4 regions of the Lentzea sp. NPDC020367 genome follow, and region 3 is predicted to be linked to each of the others. Evidence: riboswitches for the same ligand, from Rfam matches in the RefSeq annotation. Region 3 holds a riboswitch; each other region holds the start of a gene.
What was found. A riboswitch is a leader RNA that binds a small molecule or an ion and turns the genes downstream of it on or off. The one in region 3 is predicted to bind cobalamin.

Region 1 (3,200 bases), 580 kb from region 3:
GTGCCCGGCGTCGCGCCCGCGGTGGCGAGCCGGAACGCGCCGACCGACCACTCCAGGTACGCCGGTTGGTCCTTCCGGCGCAACGGAAGCAGTTCGCGCAACGCCGGTTCGTCGACCTGCACCACCCGGATCCCGGCGGCCTCCAGGTCGCGGATCTCGTCGCGCAACGCCAGCGCCACCTGAGCCGCGGTGTCGGCCAGCGGCTGGTCGTCGCGGACGAACGACCACGCGAGGATCGTCACCGGACCGGTCAGCATTCCCTTGACCGGCTTGGACGTCAGCGACTGCGCGTAGGTGCTCCACGGCACCGTCATCGGCTTCGGCCGGGACACGTCACCGTGGATGATCGGCGGCCGCACGCACCGCGACCCGTACGACTGCACCCACGCGAACTGCGTGCTGGCGAAGCCTTCCAGGTGCTCGGCGAAGTACTGGACCATGTCGTTGCGCTCGGGTTCGCCGTGCACCAGCACGTCCAGGCCGATGTCCTCCTGCAGATCGATCACGCGACCGATCTCGTCCCGCATCCGCTGCTCGTACTCGTCCTCGGTGATCTCACCGCTGCGCACGGCCGCGCGCGCCTTGCGGATGTCGCCGGTCTGCGGGAACGACCCGATCGTCGTGGTCGCGAGCGGCGGCAACCCGAGCCGGGCCTGCTGGGCGGCGGCTCGGTCCTCGTACGGCGCCCGGAGACTGTGCTCCGGCCGCAACGACTCGATGCGCGCCCGGACGTGGTCGTCGCGGCGCGGGCTGGGCACCTGGCGCTTCGCCTCGTCGGCCCAGGCGCCGTCGGCCCCGCCGCGCAAAGCCCTGCCCAGCACCACGATCTCGCGGACCTTCTGCCGCGCGAACGCGAGCCGCGCCTGCACGTCCGGCTCCAGGTCCTCGGCGTCCAGGTCGTACGGCACGTGCAGCAGCGTGGAGGACGACGACACGACGACCTCGTTCGCGAAGCCCAGCAACGTCGCGGCCTTCGCCAGCGCGGCGTGCAGGTCGGTGCGCCACACGTTGCGTCCGTCGACCAGGCCGGCCACCAGGATCTTGTCGCGCAACGCGGGGATCGCGACCGACGTGTCCGGTGCGCTGACCAGGTCGATGCCGATCGCCTCGACCTGCGACTCGGCCAGGATCGGCAGCGCCTCGCCGAGGTCGCCGTAGTAGCCGGTGACCAGGAGCTTCGGCCGGCCGGGCAGTCCGCTGAGCGTTCGGTACGCGCGGCGCAACGCGTTCAGGTCGGCCGGGGTGCGGTCGGCGGCGAACGCCGGTTCGTCGATCTGCACCCACTCGACGCCCTCGACGCGCAGGCGGCCGAGCAGTTCGACGTACGCCTCCAGCAGGCGGTCGAGCAGCGCCAGCGGTTCGAAGCCGGGCACCGTGCTCTTGGCCAGCAACAGGTACGTCACCGGGCCGAGCAGCACCGGCCGGGTCGTGACGCCGAGTTCGAGCGCCTCGCGGTACTCGGCGATCGGCTTGTCGCAGGCGAGCCGGAACTCGGTGTCCGGGCCCAGTTCCGGCACCAGGTAGTGGTAGTTCGTGTCGAACCACTTCGTCAGTTCCAGGGCCGCGGCGCCGTCGCGGCCTCGTGCCGCCGCGAAGTAGGTGTCCAGTTCGGACAGTCCGAGGTCGCGGAACCGCTGCGGGATCGCGTCGAACAGCAACGACGTGTCGAGCACCTGGTCGTAGAACGAGAAGGTGTTCGACGGAACGGAGTCCAGTTCGGACAGTTCGGCCCAGGTCTGCGCCCTGAGCTGCCTCGCCGTCTCCCGGAGGGCGGCCTCGTCGATCTTCCCGGCCCAGTACTGCTCGACCGCGCGCTTCAGTTCGCGCTTCGGTCCGATTCGGGGATAACCAAAGACAGTGCTGCCGATGGTCACAAGCTCTCTCCTCGCGAGCGTGCGGAAGCACCGGAGACACGCGAGCAGGACGGCACGCAGCCGCGCCCGTCAGCCCGCCCGAGAGGCTCCGGAGCACCGCGCACCGGGTCGGCGCGCGGACCGGCGGCAGGTCTTCGGACTCGTGGGCGTGTTGCTCGCTCCTACCGGCCGTCGCTTCCCAGATCTGGCAGACCCAGTGCTTCTGACGGCTTTCGTTCCCACTCACCGCTGCGGGGCAGTCCCGGACTCGCACCGGGTTCCCTTTTGCTCCACCCGGAACGAGCCCGGGTGAACCGCTGGCAGCACCGACCCTAGCGGGCCGCGCCGAGCATGCCCAGCGCCATAGCCGCGTACTGAATGGTGAGATCACTCAACTTGACCGGCCCCGCAGGGGAGTACCACCGGGAGACGCCGCTGCACATCTCCAGCAACGCGAGCCGCGCGACGCTCGGATCGGCGACCGTCAGCTTGCGCGCCTTCACGCCGTCGTCGATCGCGTCCTGCCAGAAGCGCTCGTAGCGGTCGCGCAACGCCACGATCTCTTCGCGGCGCTCGCCGGTCAGCGCGCGCATCTCGCCGTCCACCACCGCCGTCTCGCGCGGCTTCTCGGCGTGCGCCCGCACGTGCATCTTGACCAACGAGACGAGACGGTCCGTCTCGTCACCGGTGATCTGCTCGGCCTTGCCGATCAGCTCGGTCAGGCTCGTGCGCATGATCTCGACCAGCAGGTCTTCCTTGGTGCCCATGTAGTGGTAGAGCGTCGCCGACGACAGCCCGGCGGCCTGCGCGAGGTCGCGGATGCCGGTGCCGTGGAAGCCGCGCTCGGCGAACAACCGCACGGCCGCCTCGCGGACCCGTTCCTCCGTCGTCATGCTGCCTCCCTTGACCGGCCCGACTCGCTCACTCTAGCGTCAGGCCCGATCGATCGATCGATCGAAGGGGAGAGATGACCGTCGACTACTCCTGTGCCGAGGGCATCGCGCAGGTGCACCTGAACCGTCCGGAACGGCTCAACGCCGTGGTCCCGGCGCTGGTCGAGGACCTGCTGGCCGCGTTCGCACGGGCGCGCGAGGACCAGGCGCGGGTGATCGTGCTGGCGGGCCGCGGCAAGTCGTTCTGCGCCGGCCACGACCTGAAGGAGCCGGTGCCGGTCGAGACCGAGGAGCAGACGCGGGCCCGGTTGGAGCGCATCCAGGACGTGACTCGCGCGATCCGCGACTTCCCCGGCATCGTGATCGCGGCGGTCCACGGCTACGCGCTGGGCGCGGGCGCCGAGTTCGCGCTGGGCTGCGACCTGGTCGTGGCGCAGACCAGCGCGCAGTTCGG
Region 2 (3,200 bases), on a different contig from region 3:
GTCCGGCCGCCGCTTCGCCATGATTGGGCTTCGCCGAATCCCGACGAAGGGGCGGCCGGACGACCAGCGCGAACTCACGCGGCCCGGACGACGCCGGCGAGGTGGTCGGCGCTGAGCTGGTCGAGCTTCACGCAGGTGCCCTGCAACGCCTCGGCGATCTTCTGCGCGAGACCCAGGCGGACATGGCCCTGTTCGCAGTCGACGACCACGACGGCGGTCTTCTCCAGCAACGTCGCGGCCTTGAGCGCATCCTTGGTCGGGTCTCCACCCAGGCCGGACGACGTCGCGCGGCCGTCCGTCAGCAGCACCACGAGCGGACGCTTCTGCGGGTCGCGCATCCGCTCGATCTCCAGGACGCGGTGGGCCTTGAGCAGTCCGTCCGCGAGCGGGGTCCGGCCTCCGGTGCGCATCTTCTTGAGCCTGGTGGCCGCCGCGTCCACGGAGGTCGTCGGGGGCAAAGCGACTTCGGCGGTCTGGCCGCGGAACGTCACGACGCCGACCTTGTCCCGGCGCTGGTAGGCGTCGCGCAGCAACGAGATCACCGCGCCGCTGACGGCCGACATCCGCTTCTGCGCCGCCATCGAGCCGGAGGCGTCGACGACGAACAGGACGAGGTTCGACTCCTTGCCCTCCCTGACCGCCTTGCGCAGGTCGGAGGCGGTGAGCAGCAGTCCGGGGCCGCTGCGGCCACGCGCTCGTTGGTGCGGCGCGGCGTTCGTGAGCGTGTCGACCAGGTGCAGTCCGTTGCCGTCCACTTTGGACGACCGGACGATCCGGCCGGTGCGGGCGCGGGCCCTCGAACGCTTGCCGGGCGCGCCTTCGCCGACGCCGGGAACCTCCAGCAGCCGCGCCTTGAACGCGGGCGACGGTTCCGGCGCGGGACGGTCGTTGGGCGCGTTCCCGTTGCCCTTCGGGCCTTCCTGCGGTTCAGGCAGCTCGCCGCCGCCGGGGCCGTCGTCGTCCGGGCCCTCTTCCGGCTCTTCCGCGTGCTCGGCGGCCTGCTTCATCGCGTCCTCGAGCTGCTGCTCCTCGATGCCGGGCTCGTCGAACGGGTCGCGGCGCCTGCGGTGCGGCAGGGCGAGCCGGACGGCGGTCTCGACGTCGGTCTCCTCCACGGTCTCGGCACCTCGCCACGCCGCGTGGGCGGTGGCGGCGCGAGCGACCACGAGGTCCGCGCGCATGCCGTCGACCTCGAAAGCCGCGCAGACAGCGGCGATCCGGCGCAGCTCACTGTCCGGAAGGGACACTTGCGGCAGCTTCTGCTTGGCGTCGGCGATCTGCTGCTTGAGCTTCGCGTCCTCGGCCTCCCACTTCGCCGCGAACGTGACGGGGTCGGCCTCGTAGGCGAGCCGGCGCCGGATCACCTCGGTGCGCACGCTCACGTCCCGCGCCGCCTTCACCGCCACGGTCAGCCCGAACCGGTCGAGCAGCTGCGGCCGAAGCTCGCCCTCCTCGGGGTTCATGGTGCCGACCAGCAGGAACTGCGACGGGTGCGAGACCGAGACGCCCTCGCGTTCCACGTGCGCGCGCCCCATCGCGGCGGCGTCGAGCAGCAGGTCGACCAGGTGGTCGTGCAGGAGGTTGACCTCGTCGACGTAGAGCACGCCGCGATGCGCCGCGGCCAGCAACCCGGGCTGGAACGCCCGCACGCCCTCGGTCAGCGCCTTCTCCAGGTCGAGCGACCCGACCAGCCGGTCCTCGGTGGCGCCGACAGGCAGTTCGACGAGCTTGGCCGGTCGACGGTCGACACCGTCGTGCGGCCCGTCGGGGCAGTCGGTGCTGCCCGGAACACAACCGAACCGGCAGCCTCGAGACACGTCCAGTTCGGGCAGGAGCGCGGCGAGGGCACGCACGATGGTCGACTTCGCGGTCCCCTTCTCGCCGCGGACCAGAACGCCGCCGATGCCGGGATGAACGGCGTTCAGCAGCAGGGCAAGCCGGAGGTCGTCATGGCCGACGACAGCCGAAAAGGGGAACATGCTCGGCGAAGTCCTTCCTCGGGTGTCCACGCCCGCGGTCGGTGATCAAGAGGGGAACGAGTTCCTGACTCCCGGTTCTCTCACTACCGGTCACAGTCGCGGGACGGCGCCGGATTCGCACCGGCTTCCTCGCACTCCCCTCACAGCCCCGGCATCGTCGCATTTCGCACCGCCGGGTCCAACAGCCAGGTGAGCGACGTCGCCCTAGATCAGGCTCTGGAACTCCGCCCAGGCCTCCGCGACCTCGTCCGCCGTCCACTCCAGCGCGGGCTCGGCGATCGTGATCTCGTTCTTCGCGAGCAGGCCGTCACGCCAGAAGTTGCCGAGGAACTTGCCGCTCACCTCGGTCAGCCGCTTCGGGTCGCCGGGCAGGTGCAGCGCGAACTGGTGGGTGTGCGGCTCCGGCATGCCCATGGCGGCGGCCACGACCTTGGCGTGCTCGACGTAGGTGCCCAGCCGGGGCAGCACGGTGTCCAGGCCGTGCAACGCGGACAGCGCCGCCGGCCACTGCTGGAACAGCATGCCGCCGTACCGGTGCCGCCACACCCGTGCCTGGTCGACGAAGTCCTGGGTGCCGGCGAGCGCCGCGCCGGAAATGCCTTCGAGGGACTTGTAGAACGACACGTAGACCGAGTCGAACAGGCCCGCGATCTCGGGCAGCGGCTTGCCCAGGCCGAAGGTGCTCTCCCACAGCCGCGCGCCGTCGAGGTGCACGACCGCGTCCCGTTCGCGAGCGGCGTCGACCAGCGACGTCAGCTCGTCCCACGTCGGCAGGACGAACCCCCGCTCGCGGTCCGGGACCTCCAGCAGCAGCGTCCCGTAGGGCTCGGGGCAGGTCGCGACCTCGGAGTTCTCGACCTTGATCGGACGCAGGCCGGACAGCACGGTCAGCGCGTCGTCCTCGTGGTTCAGCGGATGCGCCTGCGAGTGCATCGCGACGATCGGGTTGTGCGTGCGGTCGGCCCAGCACCGCAGCGCGATCTGCTGCGCCATGGTCCCGGTCGGCACGAACAGCGCGGCCTCGGTGCCCAGCAGTTGTGCGACGCGGGTCTCCAGCGCGCCCACCGGGCCGCCGTCGCCGTAGCGGTCGGGGTCGACGTCCGGCACCGGGCCGAGCCTCTCCAGGAGCGTCTTCTTGCGGGTTCCGGAGAGCTGTCGGTTCATCACCACCGCATCAAACCTCAGCGGCGAGCGTGTCCGCGAGCGAGATAACGCCCGCCC
Region 3 (3,200 bases):
GGCATCGCCGAAGCGGGACAGCCAGCGCGGTGAGTGCACGCCGAAATCCGTTCCGGCGAAGGCGCGCAGTTCCCGTCGGAAATCCTCGATGGTGGGCGCTTCCGCGCGATCTTCCCCGGCTTTCGCGCACGGGACCACAACGCGGTAGACCCCGTCGCCGAAATGTCCGAGGTGGAACACGGGGCTCGTCTTGCGGATTTCCGCGACCTTGGCGGCGATCTCGTCTTCCGGTGCGGCGGCCTTCATCTCGCCCATCAGCGTGTCGTTGCGCGAGGGCTCGCCGGGGAACCCGACGCCGAGCAGTTTGCGGACCGTGCTGCGGGAACCGTCGCAGCCGACCAGGTACCGCGACCGCAGTCGCTCGCCGTCGGCCAGTTCGACGGTCACGCCGTCGTCGTCCTGCTCGAGACCGACCACCGCGGCACCGCGCCGGACCTGTGCGCCCAGTGCGATCGCGTGGTCGGCGAGCAGCTTGTCGGCGATCGGCTGCTGGATGCCGAGCATGGTGGTGAACGTGGAATCCAGGCCTTCCGGCGTGGGTTTGGGGATGGCGGCGAAGGCGCCACCGACCGGACGTTGCCGGCCCCGTTCCAGAAAGCGGTCCAGCAGACCGCGCATCGCCAGGATTTCCAGACTGCGAATGTGCAGACTCACGATGCGCACGAACGATGCCACGGGCTCGGGTTCCTTTTCCAGAACGAGCACTCGCACGTCGTGCAGCCGCAGTTCGGCGGCCAGCACCGCGCCGGTCGGACCGCACCCGGCAATGATCACATCGAACATGAACCACCCATTCAGCCCCGGTATCGGCGGCCAAGTGTGGGGGCCTCCGGATCTTGCCGCAAGCGATATACCGGCCCGTGCGAACGCGCTCCGAGGTTGCGGGCGAGCCGGTCGTGGTGATCTACGGGCGCTGCTCCAACTGAGCGACACGCCCACTAGATGTAGTTGTCAGCGGCTCGCCCGCGCCCATGTATTGTGCTCCGAAGCTGGTTCGGCCGATCATCCAGATCGGTCGTCGCAAGAGGGAACCCGGTGGGAATCCGGGACTGCCCCGCAGCGGTGAGTGGGAACGAAAGCCGTCAGAGAGCACTGGACATCGATGTCTGGGAAGCGACGGCCGGTAGGCGCCTGGCGACAGGCTCGCCCACGAGTCCGAAGACCTGCCAGCGCCCCGCACGTGCCTGCGTGCGGGCGTCCGCGGCCCCGAGGGAGGGCGGGAGGACGTGGCGGTCGCGCGCGCCCGTTCACTCCTCGCATCCCCGTGGCCACCCGAGCTCGCGAGGAGAGAGCTAGTGACGGCGGTCGACACGGTCACCACCACTATGCGCGTCAAGAAACGCAACGGTTCACTGGAACCGGTGGACTTGAACAAGATCGTGCGCGCGGTGGAGCGCTGCACGGTCGGTCTGCACGACGTCGACCCGTTGCGGGTCGCCACGAAGACGATCAGCGGTCTCTACGACGGCGCCACCACCGAGGAACTGGACCGGCTGTCGATCCAGACGGCCGCCGCCCTCGTGTCCGAGGAGCCCGAGTACTCCAAGCTCGCCGCGGGCCTGCTCGCCGCGTTCATCGAGAAGGAAGTGCGCCGCCAGGGCGTGATGTCCTTCAGCCAGAGCATCGCGCTGGGCCACGCGGAAGGCCTGATCGGCGACACGACCGCGGAGTTCGTGGCCGCCAACGCGCGCAAGCTCGACGACGCGATCGACCTGGAGGGCGACCGGCGGTTCGAGTACTTCGGCCTGCGCACGGTCTACGACCGCTACCTGCTGCGCCACCCCTCGAAGCGGTCGGTGATCGAGCAGCCGCAGTACTGGCTGCTGCGCGTCGCGTGCGGCCTCTCGCAGACGGCGACCGAGGCGATCGACTTCTACCGGCTGATGTCGTCGCTGGCGTACCTGCCCAGCTCGCCGACGCTGTTCAACTCCGGCACGCAGCACACCCAGATGTCGTCGTGCTACCTGCTGGACTCGCCGAAGGACCAGCTCGAGTCGATCTACGACCGCTACAAGCAGATCGCCAGGTTGTCGAAGTTCGCCGGCGGCATCGGCGTGCAGTGGTCCCGGGTCCGTTCGCGCGGCGCGTTGATCCGCGGCACGAACGGTCACTCCAACGGCATCGTGCCGTGGCTGCGCACGCTCGACGCGTCGGTCTCCGCGGTCAACCAGGGTGGCCGGCGCAAGGGCGCCGCCTGCGTGTACCTGGAGACGTGGCACCCGGACATCGAGGAGTTCCTGGAGCTGCGCGACAACACCGGTGAGGACGCGCGCCGCACGCACAACCTCAACCTGGCGAACTGGATCCCGGACGAGTTCATGCGCCGCGTCGAGGCCGACGCGGACTGGTCGCTGTTCGACCCCGATGAGATCCCCGAGCTGGTCGACCTGTGGGGCGACGAGTTCGACCGCGCCTACCGCGGTGCCGAGGAGGCTGGCCGCGCCGTGCGCACGGTCAAGGCTCGTGACCTCTACGGACGGATGATCCGGACGCTCGCCCAGACCGGCAACGGCTGGATGACGTTCAAGGACACCTCGAACCGCACGTGCAACCAGACCGCGTCGCCGTCGAACGTGGTGCACCTGTCCAACCTCTGCACGGAGATCCTCGAGGTCACCAGCGACGAGGAGACCGCGGTCTGCAACCTCGGCTCGGTGAACCTCGGCGCGCACGTGGCCGGCGACGGCATCGACTGGGACCGCTTGCGTGCCACGGTCCGCACCGCCGTCGTGTTCCTCGACCGCGTGATCGACATCAACTACTACCCGACCGAGCAGGCGGCGCGCTCCAACCCGCGCTGGCGCCCGGTGGGTCTCGGTGTCATGGGCCTGCAGGACGTGTTCTTCAAGCTGCGCCTGCCGTTCGACTCGGCCGAGGCCCGCGAACTGTCGACGCGGATCGCCGAGGAGATCTACCTGACGGCGCTGGAGTCGTCGGCCGAGCTGGCCTCGGTCGCGGGCGCGCACCCGGCGTTCGCGGAAACCCGTGCCGCCAAGGGAGATCTGCAGCCCGACCTGTGGGGCGTCACGCCCACGCAGACCGAGCGCTGGGGTGCTCTGCGGGAACGCGTCAGCGAGCACGGCCTGCGCAACTCGCTGCTGATCGCGGTCGCGCCGACCGCGACGATCGCCTCGATCGCCGGCTGCTTCGAGTGCATCGAGCCGCAGGTGTCGAACACGTTCAAGCGCGAGACGCTGTCC
Region 4 (3,200 bases), on a different contig from region 3:
GTCGAGCACGGTCAGGTCGCGCGGCTCGTGCCTCTGCCGGTAGCCGGCCTCGGTGAGCATGGCGGAGGCGCGTTCAGCGAGCGCGCCCTTGTTCGGGACTGCAACGCGCAGCATGTGAAAGTCTTTTCCGTCAGAGGTACTTGTAGACGTCTTCGAGGGTGAGCCCACGGCCCAGCATGAGCACCTGGAGGCGGTAGAGCAGCTGCGAGATCTCTTCGGAGAGCTTCTCGTCGGACTCGTACTCGGCGGCGATCCAGACCTCGCCCGCCTCCTCCAGGACCTTCTTGCCCTGCGCATGGACCCCGGCCTCGAGCGCAGCAACGGTGCCGGAACCCTCCGGCTTGGTGGCGGCTCGTTCGGTCAGTTCAGCGAACAGGGAATCGAAGGTCTTCACGGCATGACATCCTCCCATCCCGGCGACCCCCGTCCACACCGCGGTCACATCTGTCCCAGGCCGTGGACGTGATCTGTCCTGCATGGACACCCAGTAGCGTGAACTTCTGTGTCTGAGTTCGCCGAGGTCCTCGAAGCACTGCGCCGGGTGCGCGGAATCAACCCGTTCTTCGCGCTCGACGTGGGCCGCCCCGACGAGTCCTGGCTGCCGGGAACGGCCCTGCTCGAAGGTCCGGCGCTCAAGAACACCATCGACGCGATCGCGATCCGGTACAAAGCGGAGGAACCACGCGTAGCGGCCAGCCTGTTCTTCCTCAGCTACACGGCACGGCTGCTCAGCCCGCTCACGGCCGCGGGCATCCCGATCGACGTCCGCCCGGAGAACCTCTGGTGGCAGCACCACCCCGCGAACGGCCTGAGCGTCCGCATCGACCAGCCGAGACTGGGCCCGAAGGCCGCAGAGGCACTCGAACCGGTGGTGGAAGCGATCCAGGCCGTCACGCCGGTGGCGCGTGGATTGTTGTGGGGCAACGCGATGTCGAACGTCGCGGGCGCGCTCAAAATGGTTGTGCGCGCACGCATGCTCACCGCCGAGGAAGCGGAAGAACGCGGCGAACGGCTCATGAGCTCACCGCCGTTCGAACAGGCGGGAGAATTCCTCAGTTTTCCCGGCGAGGTCACGTTCCGGCGTCGGTCGTGTTGTCTCTACTACCGCGTCGCCGCAGGTGGGAAGTGTGGTGACTGTCCACTCGTGAAGTGAGGAACGCAACAACTCTTATGGCCGGTTGTGCTTAACCGATGGATCAACTTACGGTGCACGCGCCGCAGTGACGGGAAGCCGGTGAAAATCCGGCGCGGTCCTCGCCACTGTGACCGGGAAGCGATCCCCGCCGAGCACGTCACTGGTCCTCGCGAGAGGGCTGGGAAGACGCGGGGGCAGCGTTGATCCGGGAGTCAGGAGACCGGCTGCGGCGCCGCAAGGAGAGTTGACCTTCCACGAGGTATGGAGGAGCCCGTCATGACGAGCCCCGCAGCAAATCTGTCCGCCGTCCAGGTGCCCAAGTGGGCGTTCGCCGCCGCACTTCTCGGCCTGATCGTCACGTACCTCGTCCTGCAGGAGAACGGTCTCGCGCTCGGCGCGGGTTCCGAGTTGCTGCACGAGTTCTTCCACGACGGCCGCCACGCGCTCGGCGTCCCCTGCCACTGATCCCCCGATCCCAGGCAGGGAAGACATGACGACGACGTACAAGTCCCTTGCGCTGCGCGGAGTCGCGGCCGGCGGTATCGCCGGCGTCGCCTCCGCGCTCGTGCAGCTGCTGGTGACCGAGATTTCGATTCGCGCCGCGCTCGCGGTCGAGGAGGCACGGGCACCCGCCGGCGAAGAGGCCGGCCACACGCACGGCGGCGAGGAAGAGCTGGTCAGCCGCGGCGCCCAGATCGTCGGCGGCATGCTCGGCGTGGTGATCGTCGGCATCGCGGTGGGCCTCGTGTTCGCCACGGCCTACGCGCTGTCGAAGCGCTGGTTCGCCGACCGCACGCCGTTCAGCCGCAGCTTCGCGTTCGGTGCCGCGGTGTTCGGTGCCGTGGCGCTGCTGCCGTGGCTCAAGTACCCGGCCAACCCGCCCGCCGTGGGCGACCCGGAGACGGTGAACTACCGGACCGCGCTCTACCTCGGTGTGGTGGTGGCCGGTCTGGTGATCGTGTGGGCCGCGAGCTGGCTCGCCGAGCAGCTGCGCGCGCAGTCGCAGCCGGTGCGGACCACGGCCGTGCTGCTCGCGGTGGCCGCGGCCGTCGCGGTGGTGCTGCTGGCGTTCCCCGCGCCGCCGGACACGATCCCTGCGGACATGCCGGTGAACGTGCTGTGGCAGTTCCGCCTCAGCTCGCTCGCCCAGCTCGCCACGCTCTACGTCGGCATCGGCGTGGTGTTCGGCCTGCTGATCGACCCGGCCACGCGCAAGGCCAAGGCCCCTGAGAAGGCCGCTGTCGCCTGATGGTGTGGGGTGGCCGCGGGTGCGGCCACCCCGCCCAGCCGCGATTGGTACGTTCGGCGCATGCCTGACAGCGCTGAGTTGCTGGAACAGATGCGTCAGAAGCTCGAGTTCTTCGAGCAGGCGAACCGCGCCGCCGACGCCCGTGCCGCCGAGTACGACGCGATGGGCGACGAGCTCAGAACAGTGGAAGCCAGCGTCCAGTCCCCCGACCGTTCCGTCACGGTCGTCGCGGGTTTGTCCGGTTCCATCAAGGAGATCCGGTTCACCGAGGACGCGAAGCGGCTGAGCACCACGCAGCTCTCCCAGGCCGTGATGTCGACGCTGCAGCTGGCCGTCGCCGCGGCCGCGCGTCAGCAGGCGGAGATCGTGCAGGGCCACACCGACCTCCCGATCGCCGAACGGGTGCTGGCGACGCAGCAGGAGATCTTCGGCCGGCCCGCCGACCCACCGGCCCGTCCCCCGGTGGACGACGACGGCGACACCGGCAGCATCTTCCGCAAGGACGACCGCTGGTGACCGGGATCGTGGTGCACGCGGACGAGATCGCCCGGTGCGCGAAGACCATCGGCACGCTCTCCGGCACCTCCACGAAGCTCAACGACGCCGCCACGACCGCGTCGGTGCCCGCGGTCAGCTGGGGCGCGCTCGGGCACCTGCTCGGCCTCTACCAGCAGTACGACGAGTTGCTGGGCGATCTGCACGGCCACTTCGGCAAGATGACCGAGGGCTTCGGCAAGATCGATTCCGCCCTCACCGCCACCGCGCAGACCTACGCGGGCCACGAGCAGACGACGACGGACGCGTTCGGCAAGACGC

Region 1: linked by a shared signal. The riboswitch ahead of metE (5-methyltetrahydropteroyltriglutamate--homocysteine S-methyltransferase) and the one ahead of ACH413_RS03435 (ribonucleoside-diphosphate reductase subunit alpha) in region 3 are both predicted to bind cobalamin.
Region 2: linked by a shared signal. The riboswitch ahead of ACH413_RS45155 (putative cobaltochelatase) and the one ahead of ACH413_RS03435 (ribonucleoside-diphosphate reductase subunit alpha) in region 3 are both predicted to bind cobalamin.
Region 4: linked by a shared signal. The riboswitch ahead of ACH413_RS08800 (CbtB-domain containing protein) and the one ahead of ACH413_RS03435 (ribonucleoside-diphosphate reductase subunit alpha) in region 3 are both predicted to bind cobalamin.

Annotation. Positions count from the first base shown of each region.
Region 1 is NZ_JBIRVV010000001.1:190,839-194,038, forward strand. Features, by position in the region: gene metE (5-methyltetrahydropteroyltriglutamate--homocysteine S-methyltransferase) at 1-1,874, opposite strand, end outside; cobalamin riboswitch at 1,982-2,187, opposite strand; gene ACH413_RS00930 (TetR/AcrR family transcriptional regulator) at 2,186-2,746, opposite strand; gene ACH413_RS00935 (enoyl-CoA hydratase/isomerase family protein) at 2,821-3,200, shown strand, end outside.
Region 2 is NZ_JBIRVV010000025.1:27,109-30,308, reverse strand. Features, by position in the region: gene ACH413_RS45155 (putative cobaltochelatase) at 75-1,979, opposite strand; cobalamin riboswitch at 2,017-2,153, opposite strand; gene ACH413_RS45150 (beta-eliminating lyase-related protein) at 2,184-3,143, opposite strand; gene ACH413_RS45145 (helix-turn-helix domain-containing protein) at 3,154-3,200, opposite strand, start outside.
Region 3 is NZ_JBIRVV010000001.1:770,961-774,160, forward strand. Features, by position in the region: gene rox (rifampin monooxygenase) at 1-783, opposite strand, end outside; cobalamin riboswitch at 974-1,186, shown strand; gene ACH413_RS03435 (ribonucleoside-diphosphate reductase subunit alpha) at 1,296-3,200, shown strand, end outside.
Region 4 is NZ_JBIRVV010000002.1:365,562-368,761, forward strand. Features, by position in the region: gene hisG (ATP phosphoribosyltransferase) at 1-114, opposite strand, end outside; gene ACH413_RS08790 (phosphoribosyl-ATP diphosphatase) at 131-394, opposite strand; gene ACH413_RS08795 ((2Fe-2S)-binding protein) at 503-1,153, shown strand; cobalamin riboswitch at 1,188-1,379, shown strand; gene ACH413_RS08800 (CbtB-domain containing protein) at 1,412-1,600, shown strand; gene ACH413_RS08805 (CbtA family protein) at 1,626-2,384, shown strand; gene ACH413_RS08810 (YbaB/EbfC family nucleoid-associated protein) at 2,445-2,900, shown strand; gene ACH413_RS08815 (hypothetical protein) at 2,897-3,200, shown strand, end outside.